3 regions of the Rossellomorea sp. NPDC071047 genome follow, and region 2 is predicted to be linked to each of the others. Evidence: riboswitches for the same ligand, from Rfam matches in the RefSeq annotation. Region 2 holds a riboswitch; each other region holds the start of a gene.
The links. A riboswitch is a leader RNA that binds a small molecule or an ion and turns the genes downstream of it on or off. The one in region 2 is predicted to bind cobalamin.
Positions count from the first base shown of each region.

Region 1: another riboswitch for cobalamin. It lies ahead of ACQKFO_RS18215 (ribonucleoside-diphosphate reductase subunit alpha); the one in region 2 lies ahead of ACQKFO_RS03815 (ABC transporter substrate-binding protein).
Region 3: another riboswitch for cobalamin. It lies ahead of ACQKFO_RS11615 (acyl-CoA thioesterase); the one in region 2 lies ahead of ACQKFO_RS03815 (ABC transporter substrate-binding protein).

Region 1 is NZ_JBNNJT010000005.1:314,642-319,656, forward strand. Features, by position in the region: gene gndA (NADP-dependent phosphogluconate dehydrogenase) at 1-1,238, shown strand, start outside; gene ACQKFO_RS18205 (hypothetical protein) at 1,283-1,459, opposite strand; gene ACQKFO_RS18210 (SurA N-terminal domain-containing protein) at 1,586-2,362, opposite strand; cobalamin riboswitch at 3,021-3,201, shown strand; gene ACQKFO_RS18215 (ribonucleoside-diphosphate reductase subunit alpha) at 3,384-5,015, shown strand, end outside.
Region 2 is NZ_JBNNJT010000001.1:726,140-731,154, forward strand. Features, by position in the region: gene ACQKFO_RS03800 (phytoene desaturase family protein) at 1-947, shown strand, start outside; gene ACQKFO_RS03805 (hypothetical protein) at 996-1,154, opposite strand; gene msrA (peptide-methionine (S)-S-oxide reductase MsrA) at 1,211-1,741, opposite strand; cobalamin riboswitch at 1,959-2,156, shown strand; gene ACQKFO_RS03815 (ABC transporter substrate-binding protein) at 2,290-3,255, shown strand; gene ACQKFO_RS03820 (FecCD family ABC transporter permease) at 3,218-4,276, shown strand; gene ACQKFO_RS03825 (adenosylcobinamide amidohydrolase) at 4,273-5,015, shown strand, end outside.
Region 3 is NZ_JBNNJT010000002.1:744,854-749,868, forward strand. Features, by position in the region: gene ACQKFO_RS11605 (S8 family serine peptidase) at 1-39, opposite strand, end outside; gene ACQKFO_RS11610 (helix-turn-helix domain-containing protein) at 326-1,576, opposite strand; gene ACQKFO_RS11615 (acyl-CoA thioesterase) at 1,887-2,360, opposite strand; cobalamin riboswitch at 2,510-2,700, opposite strand; gene ACQKFO_RS11620 (helix-turn-helix domain-containing protein) at 2,804-3,583, shown strand; gene ACQKFO_RS11625 (hypothetical protein) at 3,532-3,741, shown strand; gene ACQKFO_RS11630 (DUF1761 domain-containing protein) at 3,755-4,123, shown strand; gene ACQKFO_RS11635 (flotillin family protein) at 4,778-5,015, shown strand, end outside.

The DNA.
Region 1 (5,015 bases), on a different contig from region 2:
AGTTCGTCCAGTCATTAGAAACACCACGGAAAATATTGATTATGGTTCCAGCCGGTAATATTACCGATAAAGCGATCGAATCATTGCTTCCTCATTTAGATAAGGGAGATATTCTGATTGATGGAGGAAACACATACTTTGAAGATACGATTCGCCGCAATAAGGAACTTGGTGAAAAAGGTATCAACTTCATCGGTGCAGGTGTCTCAGGCGGAGAGGAAGGCGCTTTATACGGTCCTGCTATCATGCCGAGCGGTCAGAAGGATGCATACGATTTAGTCGAGCCTTTCCTGACAGCGATTGCGGCCAAGGTAAAAGGAGATGCGTGCAGTACATATATCGGTCCGGATGGATCTGGGCATTATGTAAAAATGGTCCACAATGGAATTGAGTACAGTGATATGCAGCTTATCTGTGAAGCGTATTATCTTATGAAAAATGTATTGGGTTTAAGCGCAACAGAGCTGCATGAGATATTCAAAGAATGGAACGCGGGGGAGCTCGACAGCTACCTGATTGAAATTACCGCGGATATTTTCACAAAGGTGGATGAAGAAACAGGGAAGCCTCTTGTTGACGTAATTCTGGATACAGCAGGGCAAAAGGGAACTGGGAAATGGACGAGTATTTCTGCACTGGAATTAGGTGTACCTTTGTCCATCATCACTGAATCTGTGTTTGCCCGTTTCATCTCTGCCATGAAGGAAGAAAGAGTGAAGGCGAGTAAAATCTTAAGAGGACCAAGAAATAAGGAGTTCTCCGGTAGCAAAGAAGAGTTTATCGAAATGATTCGTAAAGCCTTATATTTAAGCAAAATTTGTTCATATGCACAGGGTTTCGCCCAGCTTCAATCTGCTTCGGATGAGTATAACTGGAACCTGAAGCCCGGCGAGATTTCCATGATCTTCAGAGGTGGATGCATCATACGTGCAGGCTTCCTGGAAGAAATCAAGAAAGCCTATGATCGTGAACCGGGATTAACGAATTTACTGCTTGATCCGTATTTCAAGGAAATCGTTGAAAACTATCAGGAGGAAGCGAGGGAAGTGGTGGCTACAGCCATTAAATTAGGTATCCCTGTACCTGGTCTTGCGAGTGCTTTAGCATATTATGACAGCTATCGCTCTGAGTCACTGCCAGCCAATCTTCTGCAAGCTCAACGTGATTATTTTGGAGCTCATACGTATCAGCGTGTGGATAAAGAAGGAACATTCCATACGGACTGGTTATCTAAATAAGAAGAAAGCCCTGTGGGATTCCCACAGGGCTTTTGATTAACGTTTTATTCTTTGCTTGATGAGTCATCTTTCGTATGATGCTTATTTTTCTCGTCCCGCTGCTCTTTTTTTAAGTCATCGAGGGGAATTGGATCCACATTTTGCTCACTTTCATGCTGATCGAGAATGCCGTCATGATCTTTATTGATTTGCTCAGGATTGTCATTTGTCCTTTTCGTCATTATCTTTCATCCTCCCTTAATAAGTCCTTGTAGTACCATACCCTTCGTGAGCCGAGAAAAACATAGAGGGGGAATAGAACATAAGAAAGCCACCTATCTGTGCAGGTGGCTTTCTTTAGTGGAGCTTTAGATTTTCACATCAACTTTAGCATTTTTCTTTAAATCTTCTACGTGCTTAACAAGTTTTTCTTGTTTTTTCTGTTGCTCTAACTGAGTCTTGATTTGAGGTTTAACTTCTTCAAATTTTGGAGCATCTTTTGATTCACCCTGACCTTGCTGACTTGCGTACTGATCGTAAAACTTCTTCATTTCATCTTCAGAAACTTCTTCTACTTTGATTTCTTTTTCAACGTAGTTTGTGTATTTGATATTTTCAGCGATTTGAGCTTTTAACTCGTCCATTGTGAATCCGGCTTTTTTCATTGCGTCTTCAAACTTCTTTTCATCACCGTACTGCTTTTTAACTTCTTCCAGTTGTTTATTGATTTCATCTTCAGATGCTTTGTAGCCTTTTTCATCGGCCTGTTGCATAAGGAGTGTTTGTCCGACCAGGCTATCAATAGTTTGTTCTTTGATTTTCTTTGCTGCATCTTTACTTGTCGGGTCTTGTCCCATCTGTTGATATTGCATTTGTGATTGAGTCAATACGTTATTGAAATCCTCACCTTTAATTTTTTCGTCGTTTACAATAGCAACGATCTTATCTTTTTCAATCTTTTGTTCATCCATTTTCTTTTGCATTTCTTCCATTTGCTTCGCTTGCTCTTCCTGAGCCTTTCCATCGCTTTTCTCTTCTGTTTTCGCTTTATCGTCAGCTTGTTTTTGGCTCTCCTCGTTCGAACCGCAAGCGGCTAGTCCAATCGTTAATAATGTCAATAGTAAAGTCGTTAATAATTTTTTCATAATAGACCCCTTTCAGAAGTAAGGTGTGATTTCGAAAAAAATCACTTAATGCGCATTTTAAAGGAAAAGCCCGTAAAAAGAAAGTATTTAAGCCGAAAAGTATAGATTGTAATGAGGTTGAAATACAGCGGGTTACTAATATGGTCCCTCTTTCACTGTAATGTATGCGATTACATCCGACTTTCAACTGCGGGGCTGAAATGAAAATGAAAGAAGACTTTCTTTTGGATGCTAAAAAAAAGAGACTGCTTAAATCGAGTTCTTTTCCTCCATTTAAACAGCCTATAAAAAAATATTGGGGACCAAAGAATACTGTCAAACAACCTTCTATTTGAATTATAGAGAGTGGCTACATTTTCTTCAACTAACATTTAGGAAGGTGTCGGCTGACTAGTGTCCTTTTGAAGGCAGTATTCAATCTTCTTCTATTCTTTTCATGAAAAATAATAATTATAAGCATATTTTAATGGGGGGGTTCCTTCCTATCGTTTAACTTGTCTCATCTCTTGACTTTAAGAGGGTAATAGAGTGATACTATTAAAAGATTTCAACTTCTAAACAAAATGAATAGTTTCACTTGTAAATTCATTTTCAATCGTTTATGATGATACAGAACACAACATTTTGTGTTTTGTTAAATTATTTTATCTATATATTGATTATAACCTGTGAATAGGGTGTCTGAATGGACTTAAAAGGGAATCCGGTGTGAATCCGGAACTGTCCCCGCAACTGTAAGTGCTGACGAAATAAGGAACTGCCACTGTCATATACGATGGGAAGGCCTTAAAGTAGGGTGAAGCACGAGTCAGGAGACCTGCCTTGTTTATCACGTGTTATCTTCTTCGGGAATTGGGAGGATAAAGCGAGGATTGGAGTAGGCCCTTTAGTCTATTCATATATCTTTCGTATATAAAAGCCCATCCGTTTGAAAGGATGGGCTTTTTTTGAATCCTTCCCACACTGTATAAATTTGGGAGGAATGATGATGTCAATCGTATCACAGGATCATAGGATCACAATGGAAGCAAAAAGGGTTCTAACAAATCTCCACAGTCGCTTTCCACAACTTCATTTTAATGAATTCGATGAAAAGACTTATAAGTATGCAGACGGTCAATCTGAATTGAATAAAGAAAAGCTTTATCATTTCATGATCCTCGCGGCAGTCGAACGGATCACTGCTCATGAACCTGATTGGACATATGTGGCTGCAGAATTATATTTAATGAAACTCTATCGTACGATCGCATATTCAAGGAGAGTGGAAGAAAGCGAGTTGTACAGTTCCTTTTCTGAATTAATTCAAGACTTGACTGATAGGAAACTATATACGTCTGCATTATTGGAATCATATAGCAAAGATGAAATTGATTCCTTGGGGAGGATCATGGATTCATCTAACGACCATCTGTTTACGTACATAGGGATCGTCACTCTATCAGAGCGATATTTAACTAAGTCCCATGATGGTGAAATCCTTGAATTACCTCAGGAACGATTGCTGATCATCGCCATGACACTCTTTATGAACGAACCCCGTGAAAAGCGGCTGGCGCTTATTGAAGAAGCTTATTGGGCCATGTCTAATTTGTATATGACGGTAGCAACACCTACGTTTGCCAACGCCGGCAAAAGCCATGGTCAGTTATCGAGCTGCTTTATAGATACGGTAGCCGATGATTTGAGAAGTATTTATGACAGCAATACAGATGTTTCCACACTAAGTAAAAACGGTGGCGGTCTCGGTATCTATCTGGGGAAGGTACGAAGTAGAGGAAGTAATATCAAAGGCTTCAAGGGAGTAAGTTCCGGTGTTATTCCATGGATGAAACAATTAAATAACACAGCCGTATCCGTTGATCAATTAGGTCAACGTCAAGGAGCGATAGCTGTTTATTTGGATGTATGGCATAAAGATATTTTTCCTTTTCTAGATACACGCTTAAACAATGGTGATGAAAGGCAGCGTACTCATGATCTATTCACTGGAGTCAGCTTACCGGATTTATTTATGGAACAAGTGGAGAGGAGAGGGGATTGGTATTTATTTGATCCCCATGAAGTGAGGATGGTCATGGGGTATTCCCTGGAAGATTATTATGATGAGTATGATGGAGAAGGTTCGTTCAGAGATAAATATTGGCAATGTGTAGAATGTCCCGGTCTTTCCAGGGAAAAGGTTCCGGCAATTGAAATTTTCAAGCGGATCATGATTTCCCAACTCGAAACGGGAACGCCCTACATGTTTTACCGAGATACAGTCAATCGGCTGAATGCCAATGGGCATAAGGGAATGATTTACTGCAGTAATCTGTGTACGGAAATCGCCCAGAATATGAGTGCAACCGTCATGGAAGAAGAGGTCATAAAAGACGGGAAAATCATTACCTATAAATCTCCCGGAGATTATGTCGTCTGTAATCTGGCGTCTGTTTCTTTAGCCAAAACAATCATGGATGATGAGCTGGAAAGGGTCGTATCCATAGGAGTGAGATTACTTGATAACGTCATTGATATTAATAAACTTCCAGTACTGCAAGCCCAACTGACAAACAGACGCTATAGAGGGATTGGATTGGGAACATTTGGGTGGCATCACCTCCTAGCATTAAAAGGTTTGAAATGGGAGAGCATTGAAGCAGTTGATTAC
Region 2 (5,015 bases):
ATTTCCTGGTCATGTACGTCGGTTCGTCACCTTACCATGCACCAGCCATCATGTCACAGCTTACACATGTTCAGTTGGGACTGGGAGTCCATTACGTAAAAGGCGGAATGTATAAAATTGCAGAGGCAATGGCAAAGGTGTTGGAGGAACTCGATGTAGAGATTCGCTTAAATTGTGAAGTTGAGGATATTCTTACCACTGGCAGCCGTGCTGAAGGAATACGTACGAAAATAGGAGAAGAGTTGATGGCGGACATCGTTGTATCGAATTTAGAGGCGATCCCTTGCTACAAATCCCTTTTGGCTGACTATCATGAGTCTCCTAAGGAAGTCGAGGAACTAAGTAAGTATGCCCCTACGGTCTCAGGGTTGGTACTGCTGCTAGGGGTAGATCGTAAATATGATCATCTTGCTCACCATAACTTCTTTTTCAGTAAGGACCCTAAAAATGAATTCAGGCAAATCTTCGATGAGAATAAACTGGCTGATGATCCGACGATTTATATTGGGATCTCGTCGAAATCGGATCCCGCACAGGCTCCTGAAGGAAAAGAAAACCTGTTTGTGTTGACACACGTGCCACCATTAAAAGAGGGTGAGGATTGGACTCAATACAAAGAAACTTATCGACTCAAAGTGCTGGATAAGTTGGAGAAAATGGGCGTAACAAATCTAAGGGATCATATTGAATACGAATATACCTTCACTCCTAACGACCTTCAAACCCTTTATGGGGCGAATGGTGGTTCAATCTATGGTACTGTCACAGACCGTAAGCTTAACGGAGGCTTCAAGATTCCGAATAAGAGCAGAGTGCTCTCTAATATGTACTTCGTGGGAGGTTCAACCCATCCAGGTGGAGGTGTGCCGATGGTCACACTTTCGGGACAACTGACAGCGGAACTGATCATTAATGAGCAAGTGAAGGTGAATCGATTCATTGGTTAATATGAAAAGGTGAAGGTTAAATTTAAATAATCTTCACCTTTTAGGCTTTTACTGCTTTTCTGAAGAATGATTATCTACGGTATCCGAGTTATTTACATTCTCTTCATCTTCATCAGGATAGGGGTCAAAGAAATTGACGACTTTCCCTGGACCTTCAAACCCGATAACCTGCTCTTTATCTTCTGGGTTTTTCTCATTTTTCTTCATACAAAAACTCCTTCCTGCCATTAGTTTGGCGAAAGGAGTTTTTTTCATCCCACTATTTAGTTCTTCCAATGATTATCTATAAATTGATCGCGACCTGATTTTGCCCGGTCTTGTTTATATTCATCTGGATTTTTCTTGTAGAATTTTTGATGGTATTCTTCTGCCGGATAGAAAGTGGAGGCAGGAAGAATGCTTGTGACGATAGGCTTCTTGAATCGTCCACTATTTACTATATCGTTCTTCGTTTTTTCAGCTAATTGTTTTTGGTGTTCATTATGATAGAAAATAGCTGTACGGTACTGATCCCCGCGGTCATGGAATTGTCCTCCATCATCCGTTGGGTCAATCTGAGGCCAGTATAGCTCTAATAATCTTTCATAAGGGAACAAATCAGGATTAAATGTGATTTGAACAGCTTCGTAATGTCCACTATTTCCTGCTTTTATATCTTGATATGTTGGGTTTTCAAGTTGGCCACCTGAATAACCCGACACGACATCAATAATTCCCGGTAATTCATCAAATGGCTTTACCATACACCAAAAACAACCACCTGCAAAGGTAGCGATTTCTTTTTTTTCATTCATTGCTGAACCTCCTGTACCTTATGTGCTCCTCTAAAGCAGTAAAGCGATTGCTTGAAACAGATTTTATCACGAAATAATGGAGGGGACAATCTATTAGCTTGAAGTTTGCACCTGGATTGATTCGAAAAGAAGGATTCCTGCTATTTTCAGCAAAGTTTATCAAATTTCATTCACTATCCATAGAATCTTGTGTATAATTCTGTTGAACGGAACAATTACATACGACATGAAATCAGGTGAAGCGGAAGTGACGATACTTCTTTGCTTCATAATAGGGAAGTTGGTGTAATTCCAACGCGGTCCCGCCACTGTAAATGGAAGTGAGCTGTATGAATGCCACTGTACCAATGGGTATGGGAAGGTGCAGCGAACAATGACCATGAGCCAGGAGACCTGCCTGATTTCTTTCGCACCAAATCTACGCGGATAGAAAGGTGTAATATGCATATTTAACGGTTTAAAGCCTTTTATGCATCTTACACAGCATCTCTAGTCCACTGGAGATGTTTTTTTGTCTGGGAATAAGTTCATTTACAGGAGGAAAACGTATGAAACACACATTCAAAATCATTCTCGTACTAATAGTATCTCTAGGACTCCTTTCAGCTTGCGGTACTGACGATGAAAGTGTAGAAAAGAATAAAAATAGCGGGGAAGCAAGTCAGGGACAATCTGCTTTTCCTTTGTCAGTAAACGACGCCTTGAATAATAAAGTCACGCTGGATGAGCAACCTAAGCATATTGTTTCATTGATTCCAAGCAACACAGAAATCTTATTCGAGTTAGGGTTGAATAAGGAAATTGTAGGGGTTTCAGATTTTGATAATTACCCAAAAGAAGCAGCGGACAAAGAAAAAATAGGTGGAATGGAATTTAACGTTGAGAAGATTATCGGTTTGAATCCGGATTTGGTTCTTGCTCATGAGTCCACTGCTGTGTCGGCAGAAGAAGGGTTAGAACAGCTTCGAAGTGCAGGGGTAAAGATATATATCGTACGTGATGCCAATAGCTTTGAGGAAGTGTACACCACGATGAAAAACATCGGCACATTGGTCGGTAAGAAAGATGAAGCTGAATCCGTCATTTCTGAGATGAAAGCAGATCTAGAATCCATTAAGGAAAAAGTCAGTGGTGTATCTGAAAAGAAAAAAGTGTATGTAGAGGTTTCACCATCTCCTGACATATATTCGACAGGGAAAAATACTTTCATTGATCAAATGCTATCGCTTGTAAATGCTGAGAATGTAATGAGTGAACAGGACGGATGGGTTCAGGTAAACCAAGAGGCAGTCATCGCTTCCAATCCAGACGTCATCATTACAACATATGGTTTTTATAGTGAAAATCCTAAGGAACAAGTGATGGGCCGAGAAGGTTGGAAAGATGTAACCGCTGTAAAAAATGAAGATGTCCATGACGTACATTCAGATTTGGTGACACGTACCGGTCCGAGATTAGTTGAAGGAGTAGAGGAAATTGCAAAGTCGATCTATCCGGAGTTATTTGCAGAATAAAATATGGATAACATACGGGTTGGCTGTAACGTTTTTACTTTTCGCTCTCTTTACAGGCATTTCGATCGGAACCGTCTCTGTCCCACCGATGGATATTCTGTTCATCGTTGGAGCCAAATGGTTTGGATTCCCTATACCGGGAGAAATTGATCCAATGTTTGCAAATATAGTGTACTCCATAAGATTGCCCAGAGTATTACTGGCATTATTGGTTGGCAGCTCCCTGGCAATTGCAGGAGCTTCTTTTCAAGGACTATTGCGCAACCCGCTTGCTGATCCATATACATTGGGTGTGTCTTCAGGAGCATCGGTCGGTGCTGTTATTACGTTGTTCTTTAATTGGAGCATTCCGTTCATTGGGAAGTTTACGCTTCCCTTTCTCAGTATTCTTTGTTCGATTATAACCGTCTTCCTAGTATTATGGTTTGCACAGAAGGTTGAAAGAACTATGAAAGTTGAAACCATCATATTGACTGGAATTATTTTCAGCTCTTTTTTAGGTTCCTTTATATCCTTAATGATTGCCCTGACGGGAGAGGAATTAAGACAGATTATCGGTTGGCTACTTGGAAGCGTGTCCATGAGAGGGTGGGATTACATTACGATAATATTCCCCTTTTTCTTAATTGGAGTGATCGTTTTGTTCCTCAATGGCAAGGAACTGAATGGCATGAGTTTTGGTGAAGAACAAGCCCATCACATCGGAATATCCGTACAAAAGAGAAAACTCCTTATCTTAATTGCTGGAAGTATCCTGACGGGAGCGGCTGTCGCCGTTTCAGGTACAATTGGATTTGTTGGGCTCGTAATTCCTCATTTTCTAAGAAGGATAGTAGGGCATGACCATAGACATTTACTTCCTTTGTCCATCATTGTTGGGGGAGGCTTTCTCGTGTTGGCTGATCTCATTTCAAGAACCATCATTGCACCAACCGAGCTTCCGATTGGAGTGATAACAGCTCTTATTGGTGCCCCGATGTTTGCTTATATTCTCCTGAAGAAAAGAGGGCTTTCATCATGATAGATGTAAACGGTGTTACAGTAGGATATAACGATAAAATAATCGTGGAAGACATGAATTTTCATATAGATGAAGGAGAATTCTTTGGGATTCTTGGACCTAACGGAAGTGGAAAGACGACGCTGTTAAAAGCCATGACGGGTCTGCTTCCATTAATGGATGGAAGCATAAGGTTGAAAGGAAAAAAACTGCATCATTTTTCTTCAAGGGATCTAGCCACACAGGTAGCGGTACTTCCTCAGATATCGACAGAATCCTTTTCCTATGAGGTGAGGGAGACGGTTATGCTGGGGAGATATGCTCACCAAAAAGGTCTCTTTAAAGGAACGACTGAACGGGATACTGAAATCGTGGAAAAGGTAATGGATCAAACGGGCATTACGTCCTTTCAGCACCGCTTCCTTCATGAGCTGTCAGGGGGAGAACGACAGAGGGTATTCCTTGCCCAGGCACTCGCTCAAGAGCCACAGGTGTTGTTGCTTGATGAACCCACTAATCATCTCGATCTTTCATATCAGAAGGCATTGTTGGATTTAATAAAAAATCAGACAATACACGAAAAATTAACGGTAATCGCAATCTTTCATGACTTAAACTTAGCAAGTTTATACTGTGATCGCTTACTGCTCTTAGACAAAGGAAGAACCAAACTTCTCCACCACCCGGAAGAGGTTCTGAAAGAGAAACATATAGAAGAGGTGTATGATACGAAGGTTCAGAAACAAGCTCATCCTTTAGT
Region 3 (5,015 bases), on a different contig from region 2:
CACAGCCGATTTCTTTGTGATGGAAGATCCATTCATCATTTCTACCTCTTTTCTGTTTTGTTTTGGTTAGATTATTCAAAAGATTAGTACAATTATTATTGTAAATACATATTTATCATGTTTGTATGGGGGTTTATTTAGGGACCATTTGACTATTAATTAGTCTGGTTTCATTGATTTTTGTTTGATTTTGAATGGTGTTTCAGGAGAAAAGATGTAAAAAAATGATGGCGAATGGGGGTTGTGAGCAATGCCAACGATCGATGTGAAAAAAGAAAAAATGATAAAAAGACTCAACAGTCCTTTTATCATTTCAATAGGAGGGTCACTCTAATTCATAATAACTTATTTCATTAGACATCTTATCAGATGCAAGTCTGAATCCTTTCTCTGTTTGCCCGGTTTTCACATAATATAAAAATAGTTGTCTTTCATAATGCTGATACATCAACTGGCTCCCCGTTTTTTTGAAGTGGGGAAGAGCTGTACGTTCAATATACTCATATAGTTCTTTTTCATCCTCATTAATGGTAAGTAAGTAAATCTCAAAGAATACATAGCTTGGATCCTGATGCTGAGTGGCCATATTCAGTCCTTTTGTCGCTAAGTGATTGAGTTCCCGGGAAGATAGTAGATTCCCTTTCATGCAAGCAAGTATATATCCACTGAGCGTAACTAAATAATGTGATGCCGGCGTTTCGTCATTGATAAGATTTAATGCTTCTTCATAGGATGTCTTTGATTCAGAATATCGTTTTCTCCTAAAATATTCGAATCCAAGATTATTATGTATCTTATGCGCCCGATCGTTTGAATTGACTGATTCACAGACTCTGAGGAGCTTATCGTACTGTTGTTTTGTTTCTTCCATATCAAAGGGTTCCTTGGCATTCAATTGGATTAAAATTAACGTTTCCGAATCGATAACCCTAAGGATATTTAATGTTTTCTGGAAAAATTGCAAAGCTTTTTGCCCATAATAATAGGCAAAGGTGTTTGAATGAATGGAATGATAGGCTAATGCCAAATGAAAATAATATTCGGAGTTGGGATATTCATCGTCAATCTGTTTCAATACATTTATGCACGTGTTAAATTGTCTTGTTGAATGATAGTAGATCCCTTTGACATGAAGCAATAAATTTTGTTCGAAAGGGGATAGAGAATAGTTTTTATTTTCGAACATACCCAGGATTTCCTTGGCTTTTCCATGCTTGTTCAAAAATAAATAATATCTTGCCAGGAAAAGGTTGTATTGAATGATGAAGTCAGATAAAAACCTTAAAGGTTCCTTTTCAATTTCCCCTTTAAGTTGATGGATGTCATTGGTCCGAATCATAATAATCGCATCGTTCCATCCCGATAGCTTAGCCTGTAAGGAATGATAACGGGAACGTTCAACATCCATTTTAATTCCAAGCTTCCTTGCGAGTAAATCAGTAATTTCACTTGAATACTCTGTGATGCCTCTTTCAATTTTACTAAGATGTGTGGTGGAACAGATACCCTGAGCAAGCTGTTCCTGAGTCAATCCTGAATCTTCTCGATGAAATTTAATTAATTTACCTTCGATCATAGTACACCCCGAGTGATCAGTTTGTTTATCATTATAGGGAAATATCTTTGTTTGTTCTATAGATGGGGGACAAGACGGAGGTCTGAAGGCAAAAACATCCAAATCCAATGGAATCTGCTTTACTATACTGATTTTCTCTATTCTGCATCCAGCTCATTCAGGACTTCTATCCTTTCGACAAAACGATAAACTAGATAGATGATTCCTGGAACGGAAGAAAGGATCACGGGATAATAATCTCCAAAGTTACACTCAGAGCTTAGAAAACTCTGAGTGTTATTGTTATATTAGTTAGTGACTCAGAGATTGTTTATAAAATAAGCGCGCGATTCTTTCTATGCTCTTTTCGCAAAGGAGCCGTTTTGAATAGTCTCGTTTCTTCTTCCGTTTGAGGAATGACCATTGGCACCGGCTTCGGCTTTCCATCCTCATCAACGGCGACCATTGTAAGGAATGATTCCGTCGTCAGAGTTTTGACACTCGTTACGAGATTCGTAGAGTACACCTTTACATACACTTCCATTGATGTCCTGCCGGTGGAAGTGACGTATGCCTCAAGGCTTAGAGCATCGCCGACCGTGGCGGATGATAAGAAGTCGACGGAGTCAATCGATGCCGTGACGACGACTGAACTGGAATGTTTCATGGCGGATAGGGCCGCAATCTCATCTATATAGGATAAAACCTTTCCTCCAAAGATGGTCTGCATATGATTGGTGTCGGGTGGCAACACCAATTTTGTTTGTATGGTTCGTGAACGTTCGACTGAATAAGCTTGTTCCATTTTCTCATCTCCCAGTTTGTAGTATGAAACAAAAAAGCATCTCCTTTTAAAAAAGAAGATGCGGCTATTCCAGGTAAACGTTCTGAGGACTGTGATTCCCCTTGTGACGTCTCATTAGCGCAACACCCTCCTATCTCCCGTAGGAACTTCTGTGTTCTTCTCATTTGGCAGGTCTCCTGGCTCAGCGTCAGCGATTTCGCATTCCTTCCCATTTCGATTCGAAACAGTGGATCCATACGAATTCTCAGCCTTACAGTGGCGGGACCGCGTTGGACTTTCACCAACTTCCCTTTTAAGAAAATGTGCTAAAGATCATCTTCACCAATGAGCAATGATTAAATTGTGAACGCTTTTATTTTATCATAACCCTTAGTGAGTGAGGAGAAGGATTATGGTAAAATTTATAAACAAGTGCTTTTCAAAAAGGTAGTGAGGTCTGAAAAATGCCACAAGACAAAATACATAGAAACCAAATCGATAAAGTAGTAGAATATATCGATCAACATCTAAGCGAAGATTTATCCTTAGAACAGTTAGCCAAAGTATCAACCTATTCCCCTTATCACTTTCAGAGGTTGTTTAAAGGGCTGATCGGTGAAACACCGGCAGGTTATGTGAAAAGGATGCGCTTGGAAAATGCAGCGCATATGCTCATCTACGAGCCACAGCTTCCTATCACACAAATTGCGTTCATATGTGGTTTTTCATCGTTATCCTATTTCACCTATTCTTTTAATGCTTACTTTAAAGCGAGCCCCAAAAGCTGGCGGGAAGGTGCCTATTTAGAGCGTTTTCCGCGGGAATATCTTAATAGCAAGAAATCTAAACTTTTCAGCACAAAAGCCAAAGCATTCCAGGATGAAGAATCCTATAATGAGTTTAAATGGCTGGATTTATCGAAAGTGAAGATCGCTCATTTTCCAGAGTGTTCAACCGTCAATAGATTCTATATCGGGTCATATATCGAAGGCATTCCAGAAGCCTGGCAAGATCTATACAGATGGGGAAATGCCAGGAACCTCATAGAGAAGAGTCCTTTGATATTCGGAGTGCCAAAGAGCAACCCTTATATTACCCCACCTGAAAAAAGTAGGTTGAGTGTCGCTTGGCTGTCGAAAATCAAGAGGACGCGGAAGGTGAGGAACTCTATCTATTTCGAGGCAGTAAGCATGTGGTTTATGAATTCGATGAACCTGTCGACTACCGGGAAAGAGGGAAGTTAATCGAATGCTATTCTGAACTTTACAGCTATTGGTTGCCGAAAAGCGGATACAGATACCTGGGGAATCCAGTTGAGCTTGTGGAAATGATCAGTCTACAAGGAACACTCGATATTGGATGTAACATTAAAGCGATCGCTTTAGCCATTGAGCCGAATTAATGGAGGAATAGAGATGGAATTAAATGTGAATTTGCTCGCGATATTGGCGGGGGCTGTGGTGTATATGGTATACGGCGGAATTTATTATTCTATTTTACTAGGAAAGAAGGATCAGGATAGTACTGGACCGATTAAATATGCAGTGGCTGTTATTGTTGCATTTATCAGCTCACTTCTTGTTGGGGTTTTCGTTCAAGCCACCGGTTCCAATGGTATAGTCGAAGGAGCTTTGACAGGTGTACTCATGGGAATTCTTATTTCCATTGTCTACTTGAAAAATGCTTTATTTGGTCTTATGACAAAACGGATGTTTCTTATCGCGATTGGAGATCATCTCATCATATTTACCCTGTTAGGGGCCATACACGGCTGGTTGTTGTAGATTGTATGCTCGAACCTTTAAAGGTTCGGGTTTTTTTATATGGCTCTTTTCGCAAAGATTGTTGTTTTTAACATAAGTTCTGCAAGGCTCTGTCAATTAGTGTGTGCTAGATGGTGAGGGGAACTGCTTCGCTTGCAGCTAGCGTTCGGCCGAGCCTCCTCAGCTTCGCTTCCGGGGTCTCGGCACGACCGTACTTCCGCAGGAGTCTACGCAGTTCCCCTCACCATCTTCACGAGAATTTTCGTGACAGAGCTACAAGGTGTCCAAAAAACAATCTAACTAAAAAACAGAATTCTTCTTTAAAAGGGAATCATCAAAAGGGAATCATCTTAAAAGAGGTTGTTTGCTAAAATTCTTGTTTTAATTGTTTTCCGTTAAGGATTCATGCTCAGAAAGTTGATTGGAGCGGAAGGAGGCTCACCGCCAGCCCCGCGGAAAGCGAGCATCCTGTAGCGGAAATCAACTATTACTCTCTCCTCTACAATAGCAACAAACTTTGTGAAAACAGCCTTTTATATAAAATTAGGATATTCACCTAAATTATTGAAACTTTTCTAACATTCTTTCGTAGATAGTATTGTAGCTAGCACTTTTATTTAAAATTAAATCAGATTTCATGCTGGTTTAAACAAAATGTCGAGAGGGGTTGTCAGAATGCTAGGATCATTAAGTGTCATCGGATTTTTCATGTTCCTGATTCCTGTACTGGTTATTGCTGCAATTGCAGGGATTGCCTATTATTTCTGGATGAGGTTTCGTTATCGTACAGCGAGATCCAACCAGGCACTGATCATTACAGGACCTAAACTGGGGGATCCTGAAAAGGAAACGAATATTTTCACCGACCAGGAAGGGCGTTCCATGAAAATCATCAGAGGTGGAGGGTACAGAT